DNA from 3 places in the Streptomyces sp. NBC_01450 genome. Region 1 is predicted to be linked to each of the others. Evidence: riboswitches for the same ligand, from Rfam matches in the RefSeq annotation. Region 1 holds a riboswitch; each other region holds the start of a gene.
The links. A riboswitch is a leader RNA that binds a small molecule or an ion and turns the genes downstream of it on or off. The one in region 1 is predicted to bind cyclic di-AMP.
Positions count from the first base shown of each region.

Region 1 (4,303 bases):
TTCTCGAAGCCGTCGGCGGCCTGGGCGGCGAAATCCTCCTCGTCGATCAGCTCGTTCTTCAGGTTCGAGATCTTGGCGCTGAAGGACTTGGGCGGGAATCGCTTGGGATCGAGATCCAGGTCACGGCAGACGAGCGCCATCAGCCGCTTGCTGTCGGCGGCGTCGTAGATCGAGAACGAGGAGGTGAAGCCGAGCTGCTTGCTCTCGCGGCGCAGGATCCGCACACACGCACTGTGGAAGGTCATCACCCACATCGCGTTCGCGCGCGGGCCGACCAGCTGCTCGACGCGCTCCTTCATCTCGCCGGCGGCCTTGTTCGTGAAGGTGATCGCGAGGATCTGGCCGGGGTGGACATGGCGCTCGCCCAGCAGATGGGCGATGCGGTGCGTGAGCACCCGCGTCTTGCCGGAGCCCGCGCCGGCCACGATGAGCAGCGGGGAGCCGGAGTGCACCACGGCCGCGCGCTGGTTCTCGTTCAGCCCGTCCAGCAGGGCCGCCGGGTCCACGGCGGGGCGGTGCGCGCCGTCGCGGTAGTACGTGTCCCGGCTCGCGGGCGCGTCGAAGCGGCCGCCGAACAGGTCGTCCGGAAGCGGCTCCGGCGCCGCGTCCTCGGGCGGCGGCGGGGGCTCTTCCTCGTGGGCCCCGGAAGGCTGGAGGTCCGCCAGAAAGCTGTCATCAAAGAGGCTGCTCATCGCTCTCCGAGTCTAGGCGGCCGCACTGACAACCCGCGGCCACCCCGGAAACCCGACCGGTTTTTCCACGACCGCACATGATCCCTTTCCCGTACGAAGGCGCCGTCACCGTTCAGGATCGATTCAATACGGTCAGCGACGATCAATGGCCCCGAGATCAAGGTCACGAAAATGTATCGGGCATATCGCACATCAAACTTCACAGAACGCTTATGAGTTGGCTAGCGTGCCGGGCAGGCCGCTCGACCCAACCGGCGAACATCGCCGGGCCGTGCGGCCTCCGCCGAGTCCGGTGCGCCCGCGTGGCAGCCGGAGCCGGGGACCCAACCGACCTTGGGGTGAATCGGTCCAACCGCCCTGCGGGGCAAGGACCGTAGGGCAAACCTTCCGGAAGCACCCGCCCGAACCCGACAGCTAACTCGGTAGGCGGATGACGGAAGGAGTCGCCACCCTTGGCGTCGCATCGCAAGTCGAGTCCTACGGGTACGCGCATAGCGGGTATACGGACCCCCGTCCTCGCCACGGCGGCCCTCACCTCCGTGGCCCTGCTCTCCCAGACGGCGAACGCCGCGCCCTCGGCCGATTCCAAGCCGAGCATTGAAGAGGTCGAGAAGAAGGTCGACGACCTCTACCACCAGGCGGAGACGGCGACCGAGAACTACAACGCGACCAGGGAGAAGACCGCCCAGCAGCGCAAGCGCGTCGCCTCCCTCCTCGACGACGTGGCCCAGCGCACCGAGAAGCTCAACACCGCGCGCGAGGAGTTGGGTTCGTTCGCCGCGGCGCAGTACCGCACCGGCGCCGCGGCTCCCGACACCGCGAGCCTCCTGCTGGCCGACAATCCGCAGGACTACTTCGACCAGACCCAGCTGATGGACCGTCTGACCACCCGCCAGAAGGCGGCCGTCGACGACTACGTCACCGAGCAGGCCGCCACCACCAAGAAGCGCACGGAGGCCTCCGAGAGCCTGCGGACGCTCACCACGACGCAGAGCGCGCTGAAGACGTCCAAGGCCGACGTCCAGCGCAAGCTCGCCGAGGCGCGCGACCTGCTCTCGAAGCTGACCGCCGAGGAGAAGACGCGGCTCGCCGCGATCGAGAAGAAGAAGCAGGAAGCGGCCGACCGCAAGGCGGCGGAGCTGGCCCAGCAGCAGGCCGCGGCGGAGAAGAAGGCCCAGGAGGCGGCCGCCCAGCAGCAGACCGGCTCCGGGACCACTGGCTCCACCGCCACCTCCGGGAGTTCGGCCACCGACTCCTCGTACACCGCCAAGGCCGACAAGGCCCTCGCCTTCGCCCGCACCCAGATCGGCAAGCCGTACGTCTGGGGCGCGACCGGGCCCGGCTCCTACGACTGCTCCGGCCTCACCCAGGCCGCCTGGAAGGCCGCCGGCGTCACCCTCCCGCGCGTCACCACCGACCAGGTGAACGCCGGCACAACGGTCTCCCTGACCGATGCCCGGCCCGGCGACCTGGTCTTCTTCTACGACGACGTCAGCCACGTCGGCATCTACATCGGCAACGGCATGATGATCCACGCCCCGAAGCCCGGCGCCTATGTCCGCGAGGAGTCGATCTACTACGGTGGCGCGTCGATCATCCACAGCGTGGTGCGGCCGGCCTGAGCGTTTCCCGAGCTGATCCTCAGCTGATCCTGCGCGGATCCTGAGCCGATTTCTCCGGGTGCACGCGCGCGTGTGGCTGTTTTCGAGCCCTCCGCGCGCGTGCAGGTGTTTTTGAGGCCCACGCGCGCGTGGCCCACCGTCGGCACCGGCACGGCTCCTTAGCATCGGCCCATGTCTCGCACCTCCCCCTTCCGCGCCTGGTGGGCGCAGCGTCCGCCGGCGGCCGGGGCCGTCGTGATGGCGACCGGCATCGTGTCGGTCGCCCTGCGTCTCACGGGGTACGAGGTGCTGTCCGGCATCGCCTTCGCGGTGGCCTGCGCCGTCTGGCTGGGACTGGCCGTGTCCTTCACCGCACGACTGCTGTGGGAGCGGGAGAGGTGGCTCGCGGAGGCGGGGACGCCCGGTTCGCTGACCGCCGTCGCCGCGACCGCCGTGCTCGGGACCCGGTTCTCGGTGGCGGGCCGGCAGACCGTGGCCGAGGCGCTGCTGGCGCTGGCCACGGTGCTGTGGCCGGGGCTGCTCGTGCGGGTCACACGGCAGTGGCGGGGGCGTATGCCGGGGACCGTGTTCCTCGGCTGTGTGGCCACGGAGTCGCTCACCGTGACGGCGGCCACGATCGCTGCGGGCGAGTCGGCGGCCTGGCTCGCGCACGCGGCGCTGGTGTTGTTCTGGCTCGGGCTGGTCCTCTACGGGTTCGCGCTGGCCCGTTTCGAATGGCGGCAGGTGGTCACCGGGGCCGGGGACCACTGGATCGTCGGCGGTGCGCTGTGTCGGCGCGCTGGCCGGGGCGAAGCTGATCTCCGCGGACAGCGCGAGCCTGTACCTGTGGAACTTCGACGACAGGGGCGTCCTGCGTGCCGTGACCGCGGCGCTGCTGGTGCTCGACCTGGCCTGGTGCGTCGTCCTGCTGGCCGCCGAGGCCGTCTGGCCGACGGCTGCGCTTCGACGTGCGCCGCTGGTCGACCGTGTTCCCGTTGGGGATGACGGCGGCGACCACACTGTCCGTGGGCACCGCCATGGACGTCCCGGGGCTCAGGACGCCCGGGCAGGTGATGCTGTGGATCGCGGTGGCGGCGTGGCTGGTGGTCGCCGCGGGGACGGTCCGGTACTACGTCGCCGCCACGGCCGCGATCACGTCCACAGAACCGCGATGAAGATGTTCGCCATGGTGAGCAGCCCCACCACGCCGAACTGGCTCTTGTCGACCTTCTCCTCGTCCCGCTTCACATAGACGAGGCCGAGGATCACGATCAGCAGGGCGAGCTTGACGCCGATCTTGATGGTGTTGACGTGCTGATCGTCGGCCTGGTTGAGGCCGACCAGGATCACGCCGGTGACCAGCATGGTCAGCGCGCCGTGCAGCATGCCGGGGACGAACCGGGCCGTGCCCTGGCCCATCGCCTTCATCTGGGTGAGGAAACCGCCGAGCAGCGCCGCGATGCCGATGATGTGCAGGCCGACGAAGAAATGGATGAGTACGTCCATGGGGCCGGAGCCTAATCGGCGACCCTGACCCCGCTTGTCACCGGCCCACCCCCTGTAGACCCGTACCACCTGGGAGCCACCGATTGTCCCGGAACCGCCCCATCGGTCATCACACCGCGTGAAGTCGACGGCGTCGGGCCGGGATCACGGTCACATGCGGTCGCTCCGCGATCCAGTGGCGTCAGTTCCGTACATAGCGTCTCCGGGGCATCACTCTCAGGTTTAGCGTCCTCCACCAGGTGACCGGCTCCCCACCGCCGCCCTGGCCAGGGGCGGCAGCCGGACACCACCGCCGAGAAAGGTCCGGCGGCGGCCCGCTCCCCCTGTGGGGGCCGCCGCCGGACGTGTCCCCCGCTGACCGCGCTCGTCCCCGGCGGTCGTACGCAAGTCCCCGGGAAGGATGTGGGCCCTCGTGGCAGCGCACCGAAAGCCCAGACAGCGCTCGCTCGGTGGAAACACGGCACGCACAGCCGTGACCATCGCCCTCGCGGGCGCGGCCACGGC
Region 1 covers NZ_CP109480.1:4,824,007-4,828,309, forward strand. The annotation lists gene pcrA (DNA helicase PcrA) at 1-692, opposite strand, end outside; cyclic di-AMP (ydaO/yuaA leader) riboswitch at 964-1,136, shown strand; gene OG568_RS21450 (C40 family peptidase) at 1,145-2,314, shown strand; partial or broken gene OG568_RS21455 (tellurite resistance/C4-dicarboxylate transporter family protein) at 2,486-3,468, shown strand; gene OG568_RS21460 (hypothetical protein) at 3,446-3,799, opposite strand; gene OG568_RS21465 (C40 family peptidase) at 4,212-4,303, shown strand, end outside.

Region 2 (4,303 bases), 4.4 Mb from region 1:
TCCAACGAGTCCTCGGGCGAAAGGGCGTGGAACTGAAGGGCGTTGAAGGCCTCGGTGTAGGCCTGAAGGTCTTCTTTCCGTTCGAGGTAGAGGCTACTCGTCAAGTGGTCGAGAACAACCACATCCAGATCAGTTGTGTTCGGAAATGAGAAGATAACGAAAGGCCCGGTGACTCCGATATGGGCTCCCGCGGCGAACGGCAGGACCTGAAGCCGTACTTGGGGCAGGGTGGCGGCCTCCCGCAGACGCTCGAGTTGCCGGGCCATCACCTCGGGACCGCCGACCTCGCGTCTTAACACGGCCTCGTCGAGGACCGCGGTCAGTTCCAGCGGCGGATTCGAACGCAGGACGTCCTGCCGGGCGAGGCGGACCTCGACGAGCGCGTCGAGCTTGTCGTCCTCGAGCCCGCCGACGGCGACCCGGGTCACCTCCCGGGCGTACTCGGGTGTTTGGAGCAGTCCGGGGACCACCGAGGTCTCCAGCGTGCGCATGCCGCTGGCCTGGGACTCCAGACTGATGAAGTCGCGGTAGGTGGGCGGCAGGACGCCGCGGTAGGCGTGCCACCAGTGATGGCGCCCGTTGCCCTCGGAGCCCGCGAGACCGACCAGGAGCTCTCGTAACTCGGGCTCCGTGACGACGTAGGCGTCCAACAGGCGTTCCACGTCCGCCGGTTTCACGCCACTGATACCGGTCTCGATCCGGCTCACCTTCGACTGGTGCCAGCCGACGATACGGGCCGCCTCACCACTGGTGAGACCCGCACCGGCGCGCAGCGCGCGCAGTTCGGCACCGAGCTTGCGGCGGCGCACCGCGGGACCGTGCTGCATGGCCGTACTCCTTACTCCTTCCGGGCCGCCCAAATACGTTCCGCCGTCGCAGAGTTCACCGCATCGAGCGACAGATATATGCATATCTCGGTGGATCGCGCCCGTGACCGTCCCAGTGATGGCAGTCTGGCGCGAAGCACCAGTCCGGGACCGTACTCGAACCATCCGCTCCGTGTCGGACTCCGGTCCCGTGGGAAAGGGACGACGTCGCCATGGCAGATCACCAGGAAGCATCCGTCACTCTGCCGAGCGATCCCGCCTCGGTCTCCGCGGCCCGGAAATTCGTCGCCGATGTGCTGGCCGAATGGGGCCTGCCATGCGACGCGGAAGTCGCGGACACCGTACGCCTGATCGTGTCAGAACTAGCCACCAACGCCGTCCAACACACATTCGGGCAGTCGCCGACCTTCACGGTGGACGTCCGGCTCGACCGAGACGAACACCTGCGGATCGGTGTCACCGACAGCCATCCGCGCTTCCCGAAGCGCCTGCCCGCCGCCGTCCAGCAGGACAACGGGCGCGGCATGGTGATCATCCGCTGGCTGACCGCCGAGTGCGGCGGCAGACTGGTCGTCCGGCCCACCCGCGAGGGCGGCAAGACGGTCGCCATCGAGCTGCCCTGGACGGTGCCGGCCCGGCCGGTGACGGCCGGGGGCCCACAAGAGCCCTGAGAAGCGGCACACACCAGGGCGTAACCCGGGGGGTACCCCGGGGTCGCCGGGGTGCTCATGCCCGCGCCGGCGCTGTTCCGGGCGCCGTGGCCGCTCGGCGCGCGCTCACGTTTCCCGGCGTGGTGGCTCTTTCGGAGCCGCTGCCGCCCTGACGACGGCACGGTGCACCAGGCGGGGCAGGACGCCCCACAGCGCCACACAGACGAGCAGGGTGGCCGCGCCGGAGGCGATCCCGGCGGCCCGTCCCAGTGCCACGTCCACGGCGAGCAGCACCGACCCCGTCAGCGCCAGCACGAGCACAACCATGCCGATCCTGGCCAGAACGGAGGAGACCCGCACGATGGCCGCCTTCGCACCCTGCCGGAACAGCGACCGGTGCAGCGCGGCCGGAGCCATGAACAGCGCGGCGGCGACCACGGCCAGCAGGAGCGTGGTGACGTACGTGGTGCGCTGCACGGTGTCGAGGGACCGGAAGCGCGGGGTGAAGGCCAGCGTCAGCAGGAACGCGAAGAGGATCTGCACACCGGTCTGGGCGACCCGCAGCTCCTGGAGCAGCTCGCCGAAGTTGCGATCGGCGCGCTGGAGGGGCGTCTCGTGCCGTTCCTCGGGGAGGGGTGGTTCAGCCATGCTGAACGAGTATCCGATCCAGCCACGTTTCACGCCCTGGGGCGGGACCCGGAGGGGGTGCCGGCCTGCGGCACCCCCTCGGCAGGGTCAGCTGACCCTGCCGTACCAGACGCTCTTCGTCCAGATCTTCTGCAGCTTCACGACCTCCCCGGTCTTCGGGGAGTGCCAGATCTTTCCCTTCCCGGCATAGATGCCGACGTGGTACACGTTCCGGCCCGAGTGGAAGAACACCAGGTCTCCGGCCTTGCGGTGGGACGCGGAGATGTGGTGCGTCTTGTTGTACTGCGCCGCGGCCGTACGAGGCAGCGTCTTGCCCGCCTTCTTGAACGAGTAGAGCGTGAGCCCGGAGCAGTCGAAGCGGCGTGGCCCGGCGGCGCCGAACTGGTACGGGGAACCCTTCTTGGAGGCCGCGACCTGGAGTGCCTTCGTCGCCAGGGTGGCCGCTTCGGCGTCGGATGCGGCGCCAGGAACCACAAGGCTGCCGCCCACGGCGGCGATGGTGAGCGCCGAAGCCGTACCGGCCCGGGTCCACAGCGACGGGACACGATTGAGCGCAGTCATGCGCAACCCTTCGTCAGCCGCCTGTGAAGGATGACCTGTCGGATTCGGGCTGGCGAAGTAGCCCGGCCGCTTGCGCGGCTTCACCCCAAGGACCGCCCGGATCTCTCCGGCGACCCGTCGTGCTGGGTCCTCCACTCCTGCCGATGCACTTCTGTCGACCGGTCATCCGGGCAGCGGCAGGACTCGGCGTCCGCCCGGACCGCCCCGCCGCTGTGGCGGGGGCTTGTCGTCGGAAGGGATCTTCACGCATCACGGTCCGAATATCCGAGCGGAACCGGCGATTTGTGGGGTTACTCACCACTCACCCGTTCGGGTGGACACCCCTCTGTTCGGGCGATGTTGAGGACACCGACGACGCTCGTACCAGCACCGGAGCATCTCATTCCGCCTCGCGGCTACACCCGTCGCGCAACTTTTTCGGTTCCCCGAAGGGACCTGTGATTACTCCATCAGGGGGTACGCCATCTGGTCCGTTTGAACCGCGGGCCAGACGCCTTGTTGACTCGGCACGGACGGCGGCCCGGGTGGGGATGCGTCAACTGTCGGCGTCGGGTGGCAGGGTGATGCGGGCCGCCCGCCGCTCACCGTCGAGGACGCGCAGGGCCTGTGCCAGCGTCGGGGCGTGCACCTCGCTCTCGCCCCGTTGATGCATCAGTGCGAGGGCGTCGCGCAGCTCCGCCGCCTTGGCGACCAGCGCCTGGGCGGCGCGCAGCCCCCGGTAGGTGTCTCCGGGCCTGGCCGGGTTGATACGGCCGAGAAGGTCGACCACGTCGAGGTAACGGTCGATCAACTCGGCCTCGGCACGCGTCAGCGCGGGCAGCGGGGGCAGTTCGGGCACCATCGGCGGATCACCTCGCGTCGGGTGTGGCGTTCCTCGCACCGGGCGCGGTGCGCGAGGTCTTGCGGCTGGGGATGATCCCGTCCACCAGTCCGTACGCCAACGCGGCCTGTGCGTCCAGGATCTTGTCCCGCTCGATGTCGGCGGAGACCTGTTCAGGACTCTGCCCCGTGTGCCGTACGAGCATGTCCTCCAGCAGCCGCCGAGTGCGCATCAACTCCTCGGCCTGGAGGGCCAGATCGCTCGCCTGCCCCTGTACCGGCTCGGGAAGTGACGGCTGGTGGATCAGCACCCGGGCCCCCGGCAGCGCGAACCGCTTGCCCGGCGCGCCGCAGGCCAGCAGCACCGCGGCGGCCGACGCGGCCTGTCCCAGGCAGGTGGTCTCCACGTCGCAGCTGACGAACTGCATCGTGTCGTAGATCGCCGTCATCGCGCTGAACGAGCCCCCGGGGGAGTTGATGTACAGCGAGATGTCCCGGTCGGGTGCCAGGTATTCGAGGTGCATGAACTGCGCCATCACATCGTTCGCCGAGGTGTCGTCGATCGGCGTCCCGAGGAACACGATCCGCTCGTCCAGCAGCTTCGAGTACGGATCCAGGGTCCGGTGCCCCGCACTCGTGCGCTCGGTGAACTCGGGCAGGACATGGCGGGCGGACGGTTCATTCATGGCACGCGCCTCCTCTGAAGGGTTCTGTAAAAAATGTACAGGACGTACAGAAGCCGGGAAGGGTGCTCGGCTGACAGCGAAAATCCCCGCGGAATGAGCTGTTCCGCAGGGA
Region 2 covers NZ_CP109480.1:9,229,870-9,234,172, forward strand. The annotation lists gene OG568_RS41085 (helix-turn-helix domain-containing protein) at 1-827, opposite strand, end outside; gene OG568_RS41090 (ATP-binding protein) at 1,040-1,498, shown strand; gene OG568_RS41095 (DUF6328 family protein) at 1,604-2,125, opposite strand; gene OG568_RS41100 (C40 family peptidase) at 2,213-2,686, opposite strand; cyclic di-AMP (ydaO/yuaA leader) riboswitch at 2,690-2,844, opposite strand; gene OG568_RS41105 (hypothetical protein) at 3,222-3,527, opposite strand; gene OG568_RS41110 (ATP-dependent Clp protease proteolytic subunit) at 3,535-4,191, opposite strand.
Region 2: another riboswitch for cyclic di-AMP. It lies ahead of OG568_RS41100 (C40 family peptidase); the one in region 1 lies ahead of OG568_RS21450 (C40 family peptidase).

Region 3 (4,303 bases), 1.5 Mb from region 1:
GCGGGCAGCACCTCGGCGGCGAACCGGCGGATGTCCCGCTCCCTGGCGACGGCCGCGATGTGCTCCAGGAGGGCCGAGGCGACGCCGCGGCCCTGGTGGGCGTCCTGCACGAGGAAGGCGACCTCGGCCTCGTCGGCGGGTGCGGAGGCGGCCCGACCATCGGCATTAATACGGTCATAGCGTACGGTGGCGATGAACTCGCCGCCGACCGTGGCCGCGAGTCCCACCCTGTCCACAAAGTCGTGGTGCGTGAAGCGGTGGACATCCTTGGCGGACAGGCGCGGGTAGGGCGCGAAGAAGCGGTAGTACTTCGACTCGTCCGAGACCTGCTCGTAGAAGCTCACCAGCCGCTCGGCGTCGTCGACGGTGATGGGCCTGATGCGGGCGGTGCCGCCGTCGCGCAGCACCACGTCGGCCTCCCAGTGGGAGGGGTACTCGTGCCGGTCCGACGAGGTCTGCATGGGGCCCAGAGTACGGCTCGCGTCCGACAACGGCGCGGGGCAGGCTGAGGGCACCGACGTCGGATCCAGGCCGGGATCCGACGTCGGAGTCCGGGAGAGGAACAACACCTTTCCCCGGACTCGCTTCACGTTGTGGAACACTGGTCTAGACAACCCTGAACACCTGAAGGGCAGCATCACATGGCTGAGCGCCGCGTCAACGTCGGCTGGGCCGAGGGCCTCCACGCCCGTCCCGCCTCCATCTTCGTCCGGGCGGCCACGGCCTCCGGTATCCCCGTGACGATCGCCAAGGCGGAGGGCAACCCCGTCAACGCGGCCTCCATGCTGGCGGTCCTCGGCCTCGGCGCCCAGGGCGGCGAGGAGATCGTCCTCGCCTCGGACGCCGAGGGTGCGGACGCCGCGCTCGACCGGCTGGCGAAGCTGGTGGCGGAGGGTCTCGAGGAGCTCCCCGAGACCGTCTGAGAAGGAGCCCCCACCCGGGGTTCCCGAATTGATGGCCGGGGTGGTCTTCGCACCAAAAGACCCCGCCCCGTACGCATTCGAAGGGCTCGCCTGAAAACATCGGGCGGGCCCTTCGCTTTTCCTAATTGCGGGCAGCGGAAATAATCCCCCGCGAATTACCCCTCTTTGTATACGGTGCCGGTGTTAATGACGCACGCCCGTCATGTTTACGGGATGTTGCGAAGTCCTCACGCGCTCCGGACGATCTCCCCCGCCGGGAAAACGCAGCCGGTGCGCGACCGCCGCGCGCTCCGTGTGCAGCGCCGTGACGGCCCGCGCCCGCTCGCTGTCGCCGCGCGCCACCGCGTCCACGATCCCGCCGTGCTCCGCCCAGGACTCCGCCGGGTTGGCCGGCGCCTCGACCGCGTACATCCAGGCGATCTTGTGCCGCAGCTGGGCCAGCGTAGAGGTCAGAGCGGGGCTTCCGGAGGCCTGCGCGAGGGTCTCGTGGAACCAGCCGCCGAGCGAGCGCAGATCCTCGCTGTTCCCCCTCCTGGCCCGCTCCTGGCCCAGTCTGACCAGGCCTCGAAGCACCTTGAGGTGGGCCTCGGTGCGCCGCTGCGCGGCCCTGGCGGCGCCCAGCGGCTCCAGGAGCATGCGCATCTCCAGCAGGTCCGCCGCCTCCTGCTCGGTGGGCTCCGCGACGCACGCGCCCGCGTGCCGACGGGTGACGACGAAGCCCTCGGCCTCCAGCGTGCGCAGGGCCTCGCGCACGGGGACCCGCGAGACGCCGTAGCGACGCGCGAGTAGTTCCTCGGTGAGCCGGCTGCCGCGCTCGTAGACACCCGCGACGATGTCATCACGGATCGCCGTGCATACCGAGTGCGCGGGAACGCGCATGACCGGACCTCCGCCTTAATCCCCGCGAAACGCGGTCGATTGACGCTTGTTCACCGACTCTATTGCAGAGAGCCGGAATTTCCGATGGCGGGCCGGAATCCATGGATATTTTTTGGACAGACAGCCGTTCGAAACGACGAAGCCCCGGCTCGGGGGAGCCGGGGCTTCTGAAGTGTTGACGCCGGTCGTCGGACGTTCGGGGTGTACGGGCGTCAGACGTTCACGCCGTGCGCGCGGAGGTAGGCGACCGGGTCCATGTCGGAGCCGTACTCCGCCGTCGTGCGGGCCTCGAAGTGGAGGTGCGGCCCGGTGGTGTTCCCGGTGGAGCCGGAGAGGCCGATCTGCTGGCCCGGGGTGACCGTCTGCCCCACAAAGACGCCGATGGACGACAGATGGCCGTACATCGTGTAGGTGCCGTCGTGCATCTTCAGGACGATCTGGTTGCCGTAGGCGCCGCCCCAGCCGGCCGTGACGACCGTGCCGGAGCCGACCGCGTGGACCGAGGTCCCGGAGGCGGCGTGGAAGTCGACGCCGGTGTGACTGCCGGAGGACCAGAGGCTGCCACCGGTCTTGTAGCCGGTGGAGATGTACGAGCCGGTGATCGGCAGGACGAAGGTGTTGAGACGCTTGCGCTCGGCGGCACGGGCGGCACGCTCCTTGGCCTCGCGCTCCTTCTTCGCCTCCTCGGCGGCCCTCTTCCGCGCGGCTTCCTCGGCCTTCTTGCGCGCGGCGGCCTCGTCGGCGGCGCGCTGCTGGGCGGCGGCCTGCGCGTCGATCTGGGCGGCGACCTTGTCCCCGAGGGTGACGGCCTGGGTCAGTCCGGTCTGCTCGACGGAGGCGTCCGCGGCGAGCGCCGGAGCGGCCAGGGTTCCGATGACACCGGTGGTGGTGAGCGCGGCGACGCCGACGGCGTTCGTGGTGGAGCGCTTCACGCGGCTCGGACGGCGGTGTTTCCCGGGGCCACAGGTGAACGCCATGTAGGGGCTGATCCTTTCCTTCCCTCTCGCCTACCGGGTTAGCTGACGGGTTCGGAGCAGGAAGGTCTCCTACGGACTCCCTCCGGGGAGGGCGTCCGATTCACCCCAGGGACTGCGTGTGGGTCCCCGGCTCCCCTGGCTCGCGCCGTACGGGGACTCGGCGATGACTGTCCGGTGCCGCGGGCGCGGCGCACTGCCTGACGAACAGCCGGACCGACGCTAGACGGGGCGTCTTTCAATCAACAAACGGATCACGGCTTTTGTAGTGCATGCCACAGGGCAGACGGGCAACCTCCCTACCAATACGGACATCTTGGGGATGAGGCCCGGGCGAAAATCCGAGCAAAAAGGGGCCCGGGCGACTCTTCAGTCACCCGGGCCCTACGGAGTCGCGCTCTTCCGCTCCGCGTGCGGCTCCGCTTCCGGCCGACGTCCCGCCGGCCTCTGTTGAGCCTCTACTCCGCCGACACGACGGTCACTTGACCGATTCCGAGGGCCTTGACGGGCTCCTGGATCTGCGCGGCGTCACCGACGAGGACGGTCACCAGACGGTCCACCGGGAACGCGCTCACGGCGGCCGCGGTGGCCTCCACGGTGCCGGTCGCGGCGAGCTGCTGGTACAGCGTCGCCTGGTAGTCGTCCGGCAGGTACTGCTCGACCTGGTCCGCGAGCGTGCCCGCGACGGCCGCCGCGGTCTCGAACTTGAGGGGCGCCACCCCCACCAGGTTCTGCACGGCGATGTCGCGCTCGGCGTCCGTCAGCCCCTCGGCGGCGAGGGTGCGCAGCACCTTCCAGAGGTCGTCGAGCGCCGGGCCGGTGTTCGGGGTGTCCACGGAACCGCTGATGGCGAGCATCGCGATACCGGTTCCGTCCGGAGCGGCCCGCAGGACCTGGCCGAACGCCCGCACACCGTAGGTGTAGCCCTTCTCCTCGCGCAGGACGCGGTCCAGACGCGAGGTGAGGGTGCCGCCGAGGCAGTACGTGCCGAGCACCTGGGCGGGCCACACACGGTCGTGCCGGTCGGCGCCGACGCGGCCGATGAGCAGCTGCGTCTGGACCGCGCCGGGGCGGTCCACGATGATCACGCGGCCGGTGTCGTCGGCGGTGACCGACGGCACGGGGCGCGGCTCGCCGGACGAGCCGGTCCAGTCGCCGAGCGTCTCGGCGAGCAGCTCGTCGAGGTCGACGCCGGTCAGGTCGCCGACGATCACGGTGGTGGCCGTGGCGGGACGCACGTGCTTGTCGTAGAAGGCGCGGACGGCCGCCGAGTCGATCTTCTGGACGGTTTCCTCGGTGCCCTGGCGCGGGCGCGACATGCGCGAGGTCGCCGGGAACAGCTCCTTGGAGAGCTCCTTGGCGGCGCGGCGGGCCGGGTTGGCCGTCTCGTGCGGGATCTCGTCGAGCCGGTTGCGCACCAGTCGCTCGACCTCGCTGTCCGCGAACGCCGGTGCCGCCAGGGCGTCGGCGAGCAGACCGAGCGCCTTGGGCAGGCGCGAGACGGGCACTTCGAGCGACAGCCGTACG
Region 3 covers NZ_CP109480.1:3,358,907-3,363,209, forward strand. The annotation lists gene OG568_RS14945 (bifunctional acetate--CoA ligase family protein/GNAT family N-acetyltransferase) at 1-461, opposite strand, end outside; gene OG568_RS14950 (HPr family phosphocarrier protein) at 642-923, shown strand; gene OG568_RS14955 (GntR family transcriptional regulator) at 1,107-1,802, opposite strand; gene OG568_RS14960 (M23 family metallopeptidase) at 2,015-2,779, opposite strand; cyclic di-AMP (ydaO/yuaA leader) riboswitch at 2,792-2,952, opposite strand; gene OG568_RS14965 (M16 family metallopeptidase) at 3,235-4,303, opposite strand, start outside.
Region 3: another riboswitch for cyclic di-AMP. It lies ahead of OG568_RS14960 (M23 family metallopeptidase); the one in region 1 lies ahead of OG568_RS21450 (C40 family peptidase).